2 linked regions of the Rubrivivax gelatinosus IL144 genome follow. The protein of the gene in region 2 binds, or shares a complex with, the protein of the main gene of each other region. Links are inferred from orthologs where the notes say so. Each region holds a gene or a part of one and is shown on either strand. Other genes may lie near its edges.

The links.
Region 1: the proteins of mfd (region 2) and uvrA are in contact, whole or in part, in a crystal structure (PDB 4DFC), measured with the Escherichia coli proteins. The link is inferred for Rubrivivax gelatinosus IL144 from one-to-one orthologs.

What each region holds. Positions count from the first base shown.
Region 1 is NC_017075.1:4,967,060-4,973,913, forward strand. Bases 2,185-5,695 are described here. They hold uvrA (excinuclease ABC subunit UvrA), read left to right. Parts: upstream 2,185-2,549; coding sequence 2,550-5,495; downstream 5,496-5,695. Other genes in these bases: RGE_RS22625 (sensor histidine kinase), read left to right, coding at 2,185-2,474; RGE_RS22635 (hypothetical protein), read left to right, coding at 5,588-5,695. Outside these bases: RGE_RS22620 (chemotaxis protein CheB), read left to right, coding at 1-318; more of RGE_RS22625, read left to right, coding at 315-2,184; more of RGE_RS22635, read left to right, coding at 5,696-6,439; RGE_RS22640 (SWIB/MDM2 domain-containing protein), read right to left, coding at 6,499-6,854. UniProt on the Escherichia coli protein: The UvrABC repair system catalyzes the recognition and processing of DNA lesions. UvrA is an ATPase and a DNA-binding protein. A damage recognition complex composed of 2 UvrA and 2 UvrB subunits scans DNA for abnormalities.
Region 2 is NC_017075.1:2,842,257-2,850,789, reverse strand. Bases 1,903-5,931 are described here. They hold mfd (transcription-repair coupling factor), read right to left. Parts: upstream 5,541-5,931; coding sequence 2,103-5,540; downstream 1,903-2,102. Other genes in these bases: ispD (2-C-methyl-D-erythritol 4-phosphate cytidylyltransferase), read left to right, coding at 5,567-5,931; serB (phosphoserine phosphatase SerB), read right to left, coding at 1,903-2,095. In the rest of the region: RGE_RS13100 (TrpB-like pyridoxal phosphate-dependent enzyme), read right to left, coding at 1-1,286; more of serB, read right to left, coding at 1,382-1,902; more of ispD, read left to right, coding at 5,932-6,256; ispF (2-C-methyl-D-erythritol 2,4-cyclodiphosphate synthase), read left to right, coding at 6,253-6,732; RGE_RS13075 (sensor histidine kinase), read right to left, coding at 6,733-8,061; osmolarity response regulator transcription factor OmpR, read right to left, coding at 8,168-8,533. UniProt on the Escherichia coli protein: Couples transcription and DNA repair by recognizing RNA polymerase (RNAP) stalled at DNA lesions. Mediates ATP-dependent release of RNAP and its truncated transcript from the DNA, and recruitment of nucleotide excision repair machinery to the damaged site.

The DNA of each region.
Region 1 (6,854 bases), 2.1 Mb from region 2 along the record:
GCCACCGAGAACGGCGACCCGGCGGAGCGCCGCACCGGGCCGGGCAGCAACTACCTGCGGGTCTGCGCCGAGGCGGCGCTGTCGGATGCCGACGCCCGCCGTGCCCACGAGGGCCTGACCGCGGTCCTCGAAGGCCGCATCCCGATGTTCCAGATGCACTATCCCTGTCACGCACCGGACCAGAAGCGCTGGTTCCTGATGTACGCGGCCCCGATCCGCCATTCGGCGGGCGGCGCCGTCGTCAGCCACGTCGACATCAGCGAGTGGGTCCGCTTGAGCGGGGGTTCGCTGCCCGACGGCAGCAAGGCGAACGCATGAGCGAGATGCAACTGAGGCAACGGGTGCGCCAGCGCGACCGGCTGGTCGCGCAGGTGGCGAACAACGGCGCGGACCTGCGCAGCGAGCTGCTCGACGCCGTGCAGCGCGGCGATCTCGGCGCCGCCGAGGCGGCGCTGCAACGCAACGACACCAAGGTGCGCACGCTGGCCGAGGAGCTGCGCATCTACCAGGCCGAGCTGCACGCCCAGGCCGACGAGCTGCAGCAAAGCCGCGAGCGCACCGAGCAGGCGCTGTCGCGCTTCACGACGCTGTTCCTGGGCATGCCGGTGGCGTCGATGCTGGTCAGCTTCAACGGCGAGGTGCTCGAGCAGAACGGCCAGGCCGAGCGCCTGTTCTCGATGCAGCGCCAGACGATGAGCGCGCGGCTGCTGTTCCGCATGGTCGACTCGCAGCAGTACCAGCAGCGCGTGCGGCCGGCCTTCCACCAGGCGCGTGCGCTGGGCTCGATCACGCTCGACGAGGTCGGCTTCGTCGCCGAGGACGGACGCCGCTTCATCGGCGAGATGCACCTGTCGACGCTGCCCGGCGACGACGACGACAAGCCGCAGTTCGCGATGGCCGTCATCGACCGCACCGAGCACATCGAGGACGTGCGCGCGCTGCGCGAGACCACCGAGGCGCTGCGCGTGCGCGAGGCCTTCCTCGCCGACTCGGCGCGCCTGGCGCGCATCGGCGGCTGGGAGTACGACATCGAGTGCGGCACGATGCGCTGGTCCTCGCACCTGCGCCGCGTCTTCGAGATCGCCGCCGACGAACCGGCGACGCTGGAGCGCACGCTGCAGCTGTGCACGCCCGACGGCCACGCCGCGCTGTCGGGGGCGCTGCACGCGGCCAAGCCGGGGCAGGCGCCGTTCGACTTCGAGCTCGACATGCACGACGCCCACGGCCGCGCGATGCGCGTGCGCGTCGTCGGCCGCGCCGAGCTCGGCGACGACGGCCCGCTGGTCATCGGCATGTTCCAGGACGTCACCGCCCAGGCCCAGGCCCGGCGCCAGATCGGCGAGCTGACCGAGCGCCTGAGCGTGGCCAACGATGCCGGCGGCATCGGCGTCTGGGACTGGGACCTGCAGCACGGCGAGCTCTACCTCGACGGCCGCATGCGCGAGCTGGCCGCCTACGGCGACGGCACGCCGCCGTCGGACCTGTGCGCCGCGCTCTCGCCCTATCTGCACCCGGAAGACGCGCCGAGCTTCGTCGACGCCGTGCACCAGGCCGTCGAGGCCTGCACCGCCTTCGGCATCGAGCTGCGCCTGGCGCCGGGGCCGGTTGGCGAGCGCTGGCTGCACCTGGCCGGGCGCGCCCACGTCGAAGGCGGCATGGCGCCGCGTACCGTGCGCCTGGTCGGCTGCGCCTGGGACACGACCGGCGAGCACGAGCAGGCCCGGCTGCTGGCCGCCAAGCAGGCCGCCGAATCGGCCAACCGCGCCAAGACGGTGTTCCTGTCGCGCGTCAGCCACGAGCTGCGCACGCCGCTGAACGCGATCCTCGGCTTCTCGCAGCTGATGCGGCTGGAGGCCGAAGCCGGCGACCTGGTGGTCAAGCCCTACCGCGTCGCGATGGTCGAGGACGCCGCGCGCCACCTGCTGGAGCTGGTCAACGAGCTGCTCAACGTCTCGGGCATCGAGAGCGGCCAGCTGGCGATGAAGCGCGTCGCGCTGGACCTGCGCCCGCTGGTGCGCGACTGCCTGCAGATGATCGCCGCCCAGGCCGCGGCGATGCAGCTGACGATGGACGACCGCTGCAGCGACGGCCCGCCGCTGCTGGTGCTGGCCGACCCGCTGCGCACCAAGGAAGTGCTGCTGAACCTGCTGTCCAACGCCGCCAAGTACAACCGCACCGGCGGCCGCATCATGGTCTCGGCGCGGCACTTCGCCGGTTATGTCGAACTGACCGTCGCCGACACCGGCCGCGGCCTGTCGGAGCAGCAGCTGGCCGAGCTGTTCCAGCCCTTCAGCCGCGCCGGGGCCGAGTGCTCGGGCATCCCGGGCTCGGGCATGGGACTGTACTTCAGCAAGCGCGTCGTCGAGGCGATGGGCGGGCGCATCGAAGTCGAGAGCGTCGCCGGCGAGCGCACCGCGTTCACCGTCGCACTCGACGAGGTGCCGCTGCACGGCGAGCCGGGCCTTCGCATCTGACGCGCGGCGCAGGAGCGCTGGCGCCTCGGCGCCGGCGCTCGCTATGATGGCCGGTTGCCCGCCGCTCGCCCGCCGATGCCCGAACACCGTCCACGCCCCGCCCACGCCGCCGAAACCACGGCGCTGCGCGTGCGCGGCGCCCGCACGCACAACCTGAAGAACGTCGACCTCGACATCCCGAAACACGCGCTGGTCGTGATCACGGGGCTGTCGGGTTCGGGCAAGTCCAGCCTGGCCTTCGACACGCTGTACGCCGAAGGCCAGCGGCGCTACGTCGAGAGCCTGTCGGCCTACGCGCGCCAGTTCCTGCAGCTGATGGACAAGCCCGACGTCGACGTCATCGAAGGGCTGTCGCCGGCGATCTCGATCGAGCAGAAGGCCACCAGCCACAACCCGCGTTCGACGGTCGGCACGATCACCGAGATCCACGACTACCTGCGCCTGCTGTACGCGCGCGCCGGCACGCCCTACTGCCCCGAGCACGGCCTGCCGCTGCAGGCGCAGAGCGTCAGCCAGATGGTCGACGCCGCGCTCGCGCTGCCGCCCGAGACCAAGCTGATGGTGCTGGCCCCGGTGGTGCGTGACCGCAAGGGCGAGTTCGTCGAGCTCTTCGCCGACATGCAGGCGCGCGGCTACGTGCGCTTTCGCGTCGGCAACGACGGCCAGCCGGGCGCGGTCGTCGAAGCCGACGCGCTGCCGGCGCTGAAGAAGACCGAGAAGCACGACATCGACGTCGTCGTCGACCGGCTGAAGACGCGGCCCGACATGAAGCAGCGCCTGGCCGAGAGCTTCGAGGCCGCGCTGCGCATCGCCGACGGGCGCGCCATCGCGCTGGAGATGGACACGGGCCGCGAGCACCTGTTCAGCAGCAAGTTCGGCTGTCCGGTGTGCAGCTACTCGCTGCCCGAGCTGGAGCCGCGGCTGTTCTCGTTCAACTCGCCGGTCGGTGCCTGCCCGGCCTGCGACGGCCTGGGCCAGGTGACGGTGTTCGACCCCGAGCGCGTCGTCGCCTTCCCGTCGCTGAGCCTGGCCGCCGGCGCGGTCAAGGGCTGGGACCGGCGCAACGCCTACACCTTCTCGCTGCTGGAGAGCGTGGCCGCGCACTACGGCTTCGACATCGACACCGCGTTCGAGGACCTGGACGCGAAGGCGCGCCAGGTCCTGCTCTACGGCTCGGGCGACGAGGAGATCGAGTTCTCGTACACCGCCGAAGGCACCAAGGGCCGCCAGCGCAGCGTCAAGCGCCGCCATCCCTTCGAAGGGATCATCCCGAACTTCGAGCGCCGTTTCCGCGAGACCGACTCGGCCGCGGTGCGCGAGGACCTGGTGCGCTACCAGGCCGCCAAGCCCTGCCCGCAGTGCGAAGGCACGCGGCTGCGGCGCGAGGCGCGCCACGTCTTCCTGCGCCATGCCGGCGAAGGCGACGAGGCGGCGCGCCGAGGCCTGCCGATCTACGCCGTCGAACACGCGACGCTGGCCGAGTGCCTGGCCTACTTCGAGGGCCTGAGGCTCGAAGGCGCCAAGGCCGAGATCGCCGACAAGATCGTGCGCGAGATCCGCTCGCGGCTGCGCTTCCTGAACGACGTCGGCCTGACCTACCTGAGCCTGGACCGCGGCGCCGACACGCTGTCGGGCGGCGAGGCCCAGCGCATCCGGCTGGCGAGCCAGATCGGCAGCGGGCTGTCGGGCGTGATGTACGTGCTCGACGAGCCCAGCATCGGCCTGCACCAGCGCGACAACGAGCGCCTGATCGGCACGCTGCAGCACCTGCGCGACCTGGGCAACTCGGTGCTCGTCGTCGAGCACGACGAGGACATGATCCGCGCCGCCGACCACGTCGTCGACATGGGCCCGGGCGCCGGCGTGCACGGCGGGCGCGTCATCGCCCAGGGCACGCCCGAGGAGGTGGCGGCCGACCCCGAGTCGCTGACCGGGCGCTACCTGGCGCACACGCTGCGCATCGAGGTGCCCCAGCGGCGTGTCGCCGCCGACGCCGAACGCGGCGTGCTGCGCATCGTCGGCGCGCGCGGCCACAACCTGAAGGGCGTCGACGTCGAGATCCCGGTCGGGCTGCTGACCTGCGTCACCGGCGTCAGCGGCTCGGGCAAGAGCACGCTGGTCAACGACACGCTCTACACCGCGGTCGCCAAGAAGCTCTACCAGAGCCACGCCGAGCCGGCCGAGCACGAGCGCATCGACGGCCTGGAGGCCTTCGACAAGGTCATCAACGTCGACCAGAGCCCGATCGGGCGCACGCCGCGCTCCAACCCGGCGACCTACACGGGGCTGTTCACGCCGATCCGCGAGCTCTTCGCCGAGGTGCCGATGGCGCGCGAGCGCGGCTACGGCGCCGGGCGCTTCAGCTTCAACGTCGCCGGCGGGCGCTGCGAGGCCTGCGAGGGCGACGGCGTCATCAAGGTCGAGATGCACTTCCTGCCCGACGTCTACGTGCCCTGCGACGTCTGCCACGGCGCGCGCTACAACCGCGAGACGCTGGAGGTGCTCTACAAGGGCCGCAGCATCACCCAGGTGCTGGAGATGACGGTCGAGGAAGCCAACGGTTTCTTCTCGGCGGTGCCGGCGATCGCGCGCAAGCTGCAGACGCTGCTCGACGTCGGCCTGGGCTACATCCGCCTGGGCCAGGCGGCGACGACGCTGTCCGGCGGCGAGGCCCAGCGTGTCAAGCTGGCGCTGGAGCTGTCCAAGCGCGACACCGGGCGCACGCTGTACATCCTCGACGAGCCGACCACCGGCCTGCACTTCCACGACATCGGCCTGCTGCTCAAGGTGCTGCACCAGCTGCGCGACGCCGGCAACACCATCGTCGTCATCGAGCACAACCTGGACGTCATCAAGACCGCCGACTGGCTGATCGACATGGGCCCGGAAGGCGGCTCGGGCGGCGGCCGCGTGCTGGTGGCCGGCACGCCCGAGGACATCGCCGCGCATGCCGGCAGCCACACCGGGCGTTTCCTGGCGCCGCTGCTGGAGACGGCGCGCCGCTGGCACACCCCCGACTGAATGCCGCGGCCGTTTGCGCCTCGGGATGGCGCCGCGGCCGCGCCGGGGCCAGCATCAGGGTTCGGACGAGGCTGGGAGGCCCGGGGAACCCGATGGACACGACACAAGCGCTGCGCGACTGGCTGGAAGTCGCCTGGAACCGCCACGACACGGCCCCGTACGAGCTGACGCTGGAACTCGTCGCGCGCGCTTCGACGCTGCCCGACGACGACGACGGCGCCGACGCCGTGCGGCTGGCGCGTCACACCGCGCTGGGCCACCTCGGGCGGACCGACCTGCTGCACACCTTCGTCGCCGCGCTGCCGGCCGGCGCCAAGCTCGACGCGGCGCGCTCGCGCGCCCAGTGGGCGCTGGCGCAGGTCGAGGGCCGACAGGCCGAACCGCTGCCCGAGGTCGCCGCCTGGGCCCTGCTCGGCGACGTCGTGCAGGCCGAGCTGCGCCGCGGGCGCCACGACGCGCCGCGCGTGCGCCTGCTGCCGCTGGAGACGCGCGCCGCGAACCACCCCGACCCGGCCGCGCGCCAGGCCTACGCCGCGACGGCGCACAACGTGGCCCAGGCGCTGCGCCTGGGCCCGCGCGAGCCGGCGCTGGACGCGCTGATGATCGAGATGGCCGAACTCGAACGCCGCGCCTGGGAGCGTGCCGGCACCTGGATGCACGTCGAGCGCGCCGACTACCACCTGGCGCTGTGCCATGCCGCGCTCGGCCACGGCGCGCAGGCGCAGGCGCACGCGGCGGCCTGCATCGCGGCCTGCGAGGCGCATGGCGCCGAGGCCTCGGAACGTTTCTTCGCCCATGAATGCGCCGTGCATGCGGCGCATGCGGCCGGCGACCGCGAGGAGCTGGCCCGCCACCGCGAGGCGATGCTCGCGCTGCTGGCCGAGGTGCAGGACGCCGAGATGCGCGCCTTCTGCGAGAAGACGCTGGCGGCGGCGCCGCAATGAAAAAGGCCGGCTGACGCCGGCCTTCGTGGTGGACAACGGGCGCCAGGCGCCCGCGTGCCTCACTTGAGGTGGCTGCTGATCAGCTTGGTCATCTCGAACATCGAGACCTGCGCCTTGTCGAAGATCGCCTTCAGCTTGGCGTCGGCGTTGATCATCGTCTTCTTGGCCTTGTCTTGCAGGCCGTTCTTCTTGATGTACTCCCAGACCTTCTTCGTGATCTCGGTGCGCGGCAGCGGCTTGTCGCCGATGACGGCGGCCAGAGCGGCGCTCGGGGTCAGGGGCTTCATGAAGGCGGCGCTGGGGGTGCGCTTCTTCGCGGCGGCCTTCTTGGCGGGCGCCTTCTTGACCGCCGGGGCGGCCTTCTTCGGGGCGGCAGCCTTCTTCGCCGGAGCGGCGACGGCCTTCTTCGCGGGAG
Region 2 (8,533 bases):
TTGCCGCCGAGGTAGTTGGTGTAGGCGGCCATGTCGAAGTGGCCGTGGCCGCTCAGGCCGAAGAGGATGGTCTCGGCCTTGCCTTCGGCCTTGCAGCGCAGCGCCTCGGCCACCGCGCCCTGGATCGCGTGGCTGGCCTCGGGGGCCGGCACGATGCCTTCGCAGCGCGCGAACAGCACCGCCGCGGCGAAGCAGTCGTTCTGGGTGTGCGCCTGGGCCTCGATCAGGCCGAGCTCCTTCAGGTGGCTGACCAGCGGCGCCATGCCGTGGTAGCGCAGGCCGCCGGCGTGGAAGCCCGGCGGCGTGAAGGTGCTGCCCAGCGTGTGCATCTTGGTCAGCGGCGTCAGGTGCGCGGTGTCGCCGAAGTCGTAGGCGAACTTGCCGCGAGTCAGGCTCGGGCAGGCGGCCGGCTCGACGGCGACGATGCGGCGCCGGCGGCCGCCGCGCAGCGTCTGGCCGACGTAGGGGAAGGCCAGCCCGGCGAAGTTGCTGCCGCCGCCGGTGCAGGCGATGACCACGTCCGGGTCGGCGTCGGCCATCTCCATCTGCAGCATCGCTTCCTGGCCGATGATGGTCTGGTGCAGCAGCACGTGGTTGAGCACCGAGCCCAGCGCGTACTTGGTGTCGTCGTTCGTCGCCGCGACCTCGACGGCCTCGCTGATCGCCAGGCCCAGCGAGCCGGGGTGGTCCGGGCGCTCGGCCAGCGCGGCACGGCCGGCGGCGGTCTCGGGCGAAGGCGAGGGGATGCAGGTGGCGCCGTAGGTCTCCATCAGCGCGCGGCGGTACGGTTTCTGGTCGTAGGACACGCGCACCTGGAAGACCTTGACCTCCAGCCCGAACAGCGCGCCGGCGAAGGCCAGCGACGAGCCCCACTGGCCGGCGCCGGTCTCGGTGCTCAGCTTGCGGATGCCGGCCTGGGCGTTGTACCAGGCCTGCGGCACGGCGCTGTTGGGCTTGTGGCTGCCCGCCGGCGACACGCCTTCGTACTTGAAGAAGATCTTGGCCGGCGTCTGCAGCGCCTGCTCGAGGCGGCGGGCGCGGATCAGCGGCGCCGGGCGCCAGAGGCGGAAGACTTCGCGGATCGGCTCGGGGATCTCGATCTCGCGCTCGGTCGCCATCTCCTGCTCGATCAGCGAGCGCGTGAACAGCGGCTCCAGGTCGGCCGGCGCGACGGGCTGCTTGGTGGCCGGGTGCAGCGGCGGCGCCGGTGGCACCGGCAGGTCGGCCACGATGTTGTACCAGTGCCGCGGCATGCGGCTTTCTTCGAGCAGGAACTTCGTCGTCATCGCATCTCCTGGGGGACGCGGAATTCTGTCATCGGGGCGGCGGTCCGCCGCGACCGGCCGGCCGAGTCTTGATGTCGGTCAGTCGCCTCGCGGGATCAGGCCCGCAGCACCTCGAGCGCGCGGTCGAGGCCGCCGGAGGTGATCGCGATCATCGCCTCGGCGGCGACGGCGGGTTTCGGGTGGTAGGCGATCGACAGGCCGGCGGCGCCCATCATCGGCAGGTCGTTGGCACCGTCGCCGACGGCGATGGCCTGCGAGGGTTCGATGCCCATCAGCTCGGCCACCTCGAGTAGCACGCGGCGCTTCTCGGCGCCGTCGACGATGTCGCCCCAGGGCCGCTGCAGCAGCGTGCCGGTGAGCTTGCCGTGGGCGATGCCCAGCGTGTTGGCGCGCGCGAAGTCCAGCTTCAGGCGCTGGCGCACGCGTTCGCTGAAGAAGCTGAAGCCGCCGGAGACGAGCATCGTCTTCAGCCCGGCGGCCTGGCAGGCGGCGACGAAGGCTTCGACGCCGGGATTCAGCTGCAGCCGCTGCTCGGCGACCTGGTGCAGCGCCGCCTCGGGCACGCCGGCCAGCAGCGCCATGCGCCGGCGCAGGCTCTCCTTGTAGTCGCTGATCTCGCCGCGCATCGCCGCCTCGGTGATCGCCGCGACCTCGTCGTAGCGGCCGGCGGCGCGTGCGATCTCGTCGACACACTCGATGTTGATCAGCGTCGAGTCCATGTCGAACGCCACCAGCCGGAAGTCGGAGAGCCGCAGCGGCGGTTGGAAGCCGCGGATGTGCAGGCCGGGGGCGTGTTCGATGGCGTCCATGGGGTCCTCAGGCGGGGCGCGGCTGGCCCAGCGCACGCAGCACGTCGCGCACGTACTGCGCACGATCCTTCGCGTCGGCGATCTCGCGGTCGATGCGCAGCTTGTCGTTGCCGGCGAGCTTGATCGCGCGGTTCTTCTGCACCAGCTCGATGATGCGCAGCGGCTCGATTGGCGGGTTGGGGCGGAAGACGATGTTCATCACCTTGGGCCCGGCGTCGATCTTCTGCACGCCGTAGGGCCGCGCCAGCACGCGCAGGCGGTGGGTGTCGAACAGCGCCTGGCCCTGCGCCGGCAGCTTGCCGAAGCGGTCGGTGATCTCCTCCAGCAGCGCGTCGATCTGCTCGCCCTTCTCGGCGGTGGCCAGGCGCTTGTAGAGGTTCAGCCGGGTCTGCACGTCGCCGCAATAGGCGTCGGGCAGCAGCGCCGGGGCGTGCAAATTGATCTCGGTGGTCGCGGCCAGCGGCGACAGCAGGTCGGGCTCCTTGCCCGCCTTCAGCGAGCGCACGGCTTCCGACAGCATGTCGTTGTAGAGCTGGAAGCCGACTTCCATCATGTTGCCGCTCTGGTTCTCGCCCAGCACCTCGCCGGCGCCGCGGATCTCCAGGTCGTGCATCGCGAGGTAGAAGCCGCTGCCCAGTTCCTCCATCTGCTGGATCGCCTCCAGCCGCTGCGCCGCCTGCTTGGTCAGCGCCTCGACGTCGGGCACCAGCAGGTAGGCGTAGGCCTGGTGGTGGCTGCGGCCGACACGCCCACGCAGCTGGTGCAGCTGCGCCAGGCCGAACTTGTCGGCGCGGCTGATGACGATGGTGTTGGCCGTCGGCACGTCGATGCCGGTCTCGATGATCGTCGAGCACAGCAGCACGTTGTGGCGCTGGGCGACGAAGTCGCGCATCACGTGTTCCAGCTCGCGCTCGGGCATCTGGCCGTGGGCGACGCCGATGCGAGCCTCGGGCAGCAGCTCCTCCAGCTTCTGGCGCCGCGCCTGGATCGACTCGACGTCGTTGTGCAGGAAGTAGACCTGGCCGCCGCGCTTCAACTCGCGCAGCACGGCTTCGCGGATCGTCGAGTTGTTCTCGCTGCGAACGAAGGTCTTGATCGCCAGCCGCCGTTGCGGCGCGGTGGCGATGACCGACAGGTCGCGCAGGCCTTCGAGCGCCATGCCCAGCGTGCGCGGGATCGGCGTGGCCGTCAGCGTCAGCACGTCGACCTCGGCGCGCAGCGCCTTCATCGCCTCCTTGTGGCGCACGCCGAAGCGGTGCTCCTCGTCGATGATCAACAGGCCCAGGCGCGCGAACTTGCAGTCGGAGCTGAGCAGCTTGTGCGTGCCGACGACGATGTCCACCGTGCCGTCGGCGATGCCTTCGAGCGCCGCCTTCACTTCCTTGGCCGAGCGGAAGCGCGACAGCTCGGCGATCTTCACCGGCCACTTGCCGAAGCGGTCGACCAGCGTCTGGTAGTGCTGCTCGGCCAGCAGCGTGGTCGGCGCCAGCAGCGCCACCTGCTTGCCGGCGTGCACCGCGACGAAGGCGGCACGCAGCGCGACCTCGGTCTTGCCGAAGCCGACGTCGCCGCAGACCAGCCGGTCCATCGGCCGCGGGCTGATCATGTCCTGGATGACGGCGTGGATCGCGGCGCGCTGGTCGGGCGTCTCCTCGAAGCCGAAGCTGGCGGCGAAGGCCTCGTAGTCGTGCGGGCTGAAGCGGTGCGCGAAGCCTTCGCGCGCGGCACGCCGGGCGTACAGGTTCAGCAGCTCGGCGGCGGTGTCGCGCACCTGCTCGGCGGCCTTGCGCCGCGCCTTGTCCCACTGGCCCGAGCCCAGCTTGTGCAGCGGCGCTTCTTCGGCGCTGACGCCGGTGTAGCGGCTGATCAGGTGCAGCTGCGCCACCGGCACGTACAGCGTCGCCTTGTCGGCGTACTCCAGGTGCAGGAACTCGCTCGGGCCTTCGCCGGCGTCGATCTCGACCAGGCCGCGGTAGCGGCCGATGCCGTGGTTCATGTGCACCACGGGGTCGCCGATCTTCAGCTCCGACAGGTCCTTGATCAGCGCGTCGACGTTGCTGGTCTGCTCCTGCTTGCGCCGCCGGCGGGCCTGCGGCGCGGTGGCGAAGAGCTCGGTCTCGGTCAGTAACTGCAGCGACACGCCGGCGGCCGGCTCGTGCCAGTGGAAGCCCTGGGCCAGCGGCGCGGCGACGATGGCGAAACGTTCGTCGCCGGACAGGAACTCGGCCAGGTTGGCGACCGTCGGCAGGTCGATGCGGTGGTCGCGCAGCAGCTCCAGCAGGCTTTCGCGCCGGCCTTCGCTCTCTGCTGCCAGCAGCACGCGGTGCGGCGTCGCCTTCAGATGGCGTTCGAGCCCGGCCAGCGGCTCGGGCGCGCCGCGGTCGACGGCGATGTCGGGCAGCGGCCGCGCCCAGTCCACCGGCTCGTTGCCGCGCAAGGCCAGCGTCGCATGCGGCTGGGTGCGGCCGAAGAACTCGTCCGGGCGCAGGAAGATCGCCTCGGGCGGCAGCAGCGGGCGTTCCGGGTCGTGCTGCAGGAAGCGGTGGCGCTCGCGTGTGTCGGTCCAGAAACGCTCCAGCGCCTGGTCGACCTCGCCGTGCAGCGCGACTGCGGCGGTCTCGCCCAGGTAGTCGAAGACGCTGGCGATCTCGTCGAAGAACAGCGGCAGGTAGTACTCGATGCCGCCGGTTGCGATGCCTTGCGCGATGTCCTTGTAGATGCGCGAGCGCGTCGGGTCGCCGTCGAGCTTCTCGCGCCAGCGCGCGCGGAAGGCGGTGCGCGCCGCCTCGTCCATCGGGAACTCGCGCCCGGGCAGCAGCCGCACCTCGGGCACCGGGTAGAGGCTTCTCTGGCTGTCGGGGTCGAAGGTGCGGATCGAGTCGACCTCGTCGCCGAACAGGTCGACGCGGTAGGGCACGAGCGAGCCCATCGGGTACAGGTCGATCAGCCCGCCGCGCACCGCGTATTCACCCGGCGACACGACCTGGCTCACGTGTTGGTAGCCGGCCAGCGTCAGCTGCGACTTCAGCTTCGCTTCGTCCAGCCGCGCCTTCTGCTTGAAGTGGAAGGTGTAGCCCGCCATGAACGAGGGCGGCGCCAGCCGCACCAGCGCGGTCGTGGCCGGCATCAGCACGACGTCGACCTCGCCTTGCTGCACGCGCCACAGCGTCGCCAGGCGCTCGGAGATCAGGTCCTGGTGCGGGCTGAAGGTGTCGTAGGGCAGCGTCTCCCAGTCGGGGAAGACGGCCACGCGCAGGCCGGGGTCGAAGAACGGCAGCTCTTCGGCGAGGCGGGTGGTGTCGGCGGGATCGGCCGTGACGACGGCCAGCAGGCGCTGCTCGGCCTTGCGCGCTGCGGCCAGGCGGGCCAGCAGCAGGGCGTCGGCCGAACCCACCGGGCGCGGCAGCGTGAAGCGCTTGCCCGGGGCAATGGTCGGAATCTGCATGGGAGGCGCGATTCTAGAATCGCTGCATGACTGTGCCGCCGACCCGCTGTTTTGCCCTGGTTCCGTGCGCCGGTGTCGGCCTGAGGGCCGGTGCCGGTGGCCCCAAACAATACGCGCCGCTGGCCGGCCGGGCGGTCGTCGCGCACACGCTGGCGGCGCTGGCCGCGGTGCCGCGGCTGGCGGGCACGCTGGTCGTGCTGTCGCCCGAGGACACGCAGTTCGAGACCGCGGTGCCCGGCTGGGCCGGCTGGCTCTCCCGCTGCGGTGGCGCCACGCGGGCCGAGAGTGTCGCCAACGGCCTGCCGGTGCTGCGCGAACTCGGCGCCCACGACGAGGACTGGGTGCTGGTGCACGACGCCGCACGCTGCCTGCTGCGCCCCGAGTGGGTCGAGCGCCTGATCGATGCCTGCCTCGCCGACCCGGTCGGCGGGCTGCTGGCGCTGCCGCTGGCCGACACGCTGAAAGCCGAGGAAGCCGGCCGTGTCGCCGACACCGTGCCACGCGCCGGCAAGTGGGCGGCGCAGACGCCGCAGATGTTCCGCATCGGCCTGCTGGCGCGTGCGCTGGCGGAGGCCGGCGAACACGTCACCGACGAGTCCAGCGCCGTCGAGGCGCTGGGGCTGGCGCCGCGGCTGGTGCCCGGCGACCTGGAGAACCTGAAAGTCACCTGGCCGGCCGACTTCGCGCTGGCCGCCCGTCTGCTGGAGACACGATGAACTTCCGTATCGGCGAGGGCTGGGACACCCACCAGCTCGTGGCCGGCCGTCCGCTGATCCTCGGCGGCGTGACCATCCCGCACAGCCACGGCCTGCTCGGCCACAGCGATGCCGACGCGCTGCTGCACGCGATCACCGACGCGCTCTTCGGCGCCGCCGGCCTGGGCGACATCGGCAGCCATTTCCCCGACACCGCGGCCGAGTTCAAGGGCGCCGACTCTGGCGTGCTGCTGGCCGAATGCGCGCGTCGCGTGCGCGCCGCCGGCTGGGAGATCGTCAACGTCGACTCCACCATCGTCGCCCAGGCGCCGAAGATGGCGCCGCACATAGCCGCGATGCGCACGCGCATCGCCGAGCTGCTGGCGATCGGCGTCGACCGCGTCAACGTCAAGGCCAAGACGGCCGAGAAGCTGGGGCCGGTCGGCGAAGGGCGCTCGATCGAGACGCGCGCTGCCTGTCTGCTGGTGCGCGCCTGATCAGGGCGCGCGGCGCAGCCGCATGTGCGCCATCAGGCCGCCGTCTGGCGCGTTCGCCAGTTCCAGGCTGCCGCCCATGCGCTGCATCGCCTTGTCGACGATGGCCAGGCCCAGGCCGGCGCCGGTGGCGGCGGTGCGCGCCGCGTCGCCGCGGAAGAACGGCGTCGTCAGCTGCGACAGCTTCTCCGGAGGCACGCCGGGGCCGGTGTCGCGCACGCTGACGATGACCCAGGGGCCGGTGCGCGCATAGGAGATCGTCACCTCGGCGATGCCGGTGTCGGTGTTGCGGCCGTAGCGGCGCGCGTTCTCGAACAGGTTGGAGAAGACGCGGCCGAGCTCGGTCTCGTCGGCCAGCACCTTCAGGTCGATGGCCACGCGTGAGTGGATGCGGATCTGCGTCGGGTCGCGGAAACCGGCGGCCTCGCGGTCGATCAGCTGCGAGACGTGCACCGGGCGCATCTGCGTCTCGCCCGGGCGCGCGTAGTCCATGAACTTGTCGATGATCGCGTCGAGCTGGTCGATGTCCAGCGCCATGTTGCGCTTGGCCTCGTCGTCGGAGACGCTCATCTCGGTTTCCAGCCGCAGCCGCGCCAGCGGGGTGCGCAGGTCGTGGCTGATGCCGGCCAGCATCACCGCGCGGTCCTCCTCGACACGCGCCAGTTCGCGCGCCATGCGGTTGAAGCCGCGGTTGACCTCGCGGATCTCGCTGGTCAGCGTGTTCTCATCCAGGCGCGAATCGAGGTCGCCCTCGCGGATGCGGCTGGCGGCGAAGGACAGCTGTTTGAGCGGCCGGTTGATCAGCCGCGCGATCGCCACCGAGCCGACGAGGGTCGCCAGCAGCGCGATGCCGATCCAGACGAACCAGGTGTTGCTGGTCAGCGGGCTGGTGTGGCTGTCGTCGACCTGCAGCCAGTAGGCGTCGCCGTCGATCGAGAAACCGACCCACAAGCCCGGCTTGGTGTTGACGCTGCGCGCGACGACCGCGTCCTCGCCGAGCGCGGCCCTCAGCTCGCGCGCGACGCGGCGCGTGAAGCGGTCGACCTCGAAGCCTTCCCAGCGGTCGCCCGGCTCGCGCGGCATGACGCGCACCGCCGCCTGCTGGCCCAGCGACTTGACGAGCGCGATGCGGTTGATGCCGTCGGCCTGCTGCAGCGCGGCGCGCGACAGGTTCACCAGGCCGGCGATCTGCTGTGCGGACTCGACCGCGCGCGGCTCGAACTCCAGCGCGCGCAAGGTCTGCACCCAGGCGAAAACCCCGCCGGCCAGCAGGATGGCCAGCAGGCAGAAGGTGCGCCAGAAGAGGCTCAGGGCGATCGTCTTTCGTGCCATCGGCCGCGATGATGCCGTCGGCGTCGCGGGCCGGGGCGGGCTCGGAGGGCGCGCCGGGGGCGGCGCGCATCGGGTTGTCGCATCGGCGCGTCAGCGCCGGCGGGCATCAGCTCGCGCCGTCCGGCACGAAGACGTAGCCCACGCCCCAGACGGTCTGGATGTAGCGCGGCTGCGCCGGGTCGGGCTCGAGCATCTTGCGCAGGCGCGAGATCTGCACGTCCAGGCTGCGGTCGAAGGGTTCGAACTCGCGCCCGCGTGCCAGCTGCGCCAGCTTGTCGCGCGACAGCGGCTGGCGCGGGTGGCGCACCAGCGCCTTGAGCATCGAGAACTCGCCGGTGGTCAGCGAGATCTGCTCGCCGTTCTTGGACAGGCGGCGCAGCGACAGGTCGAACTCGAAGGGCCCGAAGTTGACGCCCTGCGGCTCCTTGGACGGCGCGCCCGGCGCTTCCGGGGCCGGGCGGCGGCGCAGCAC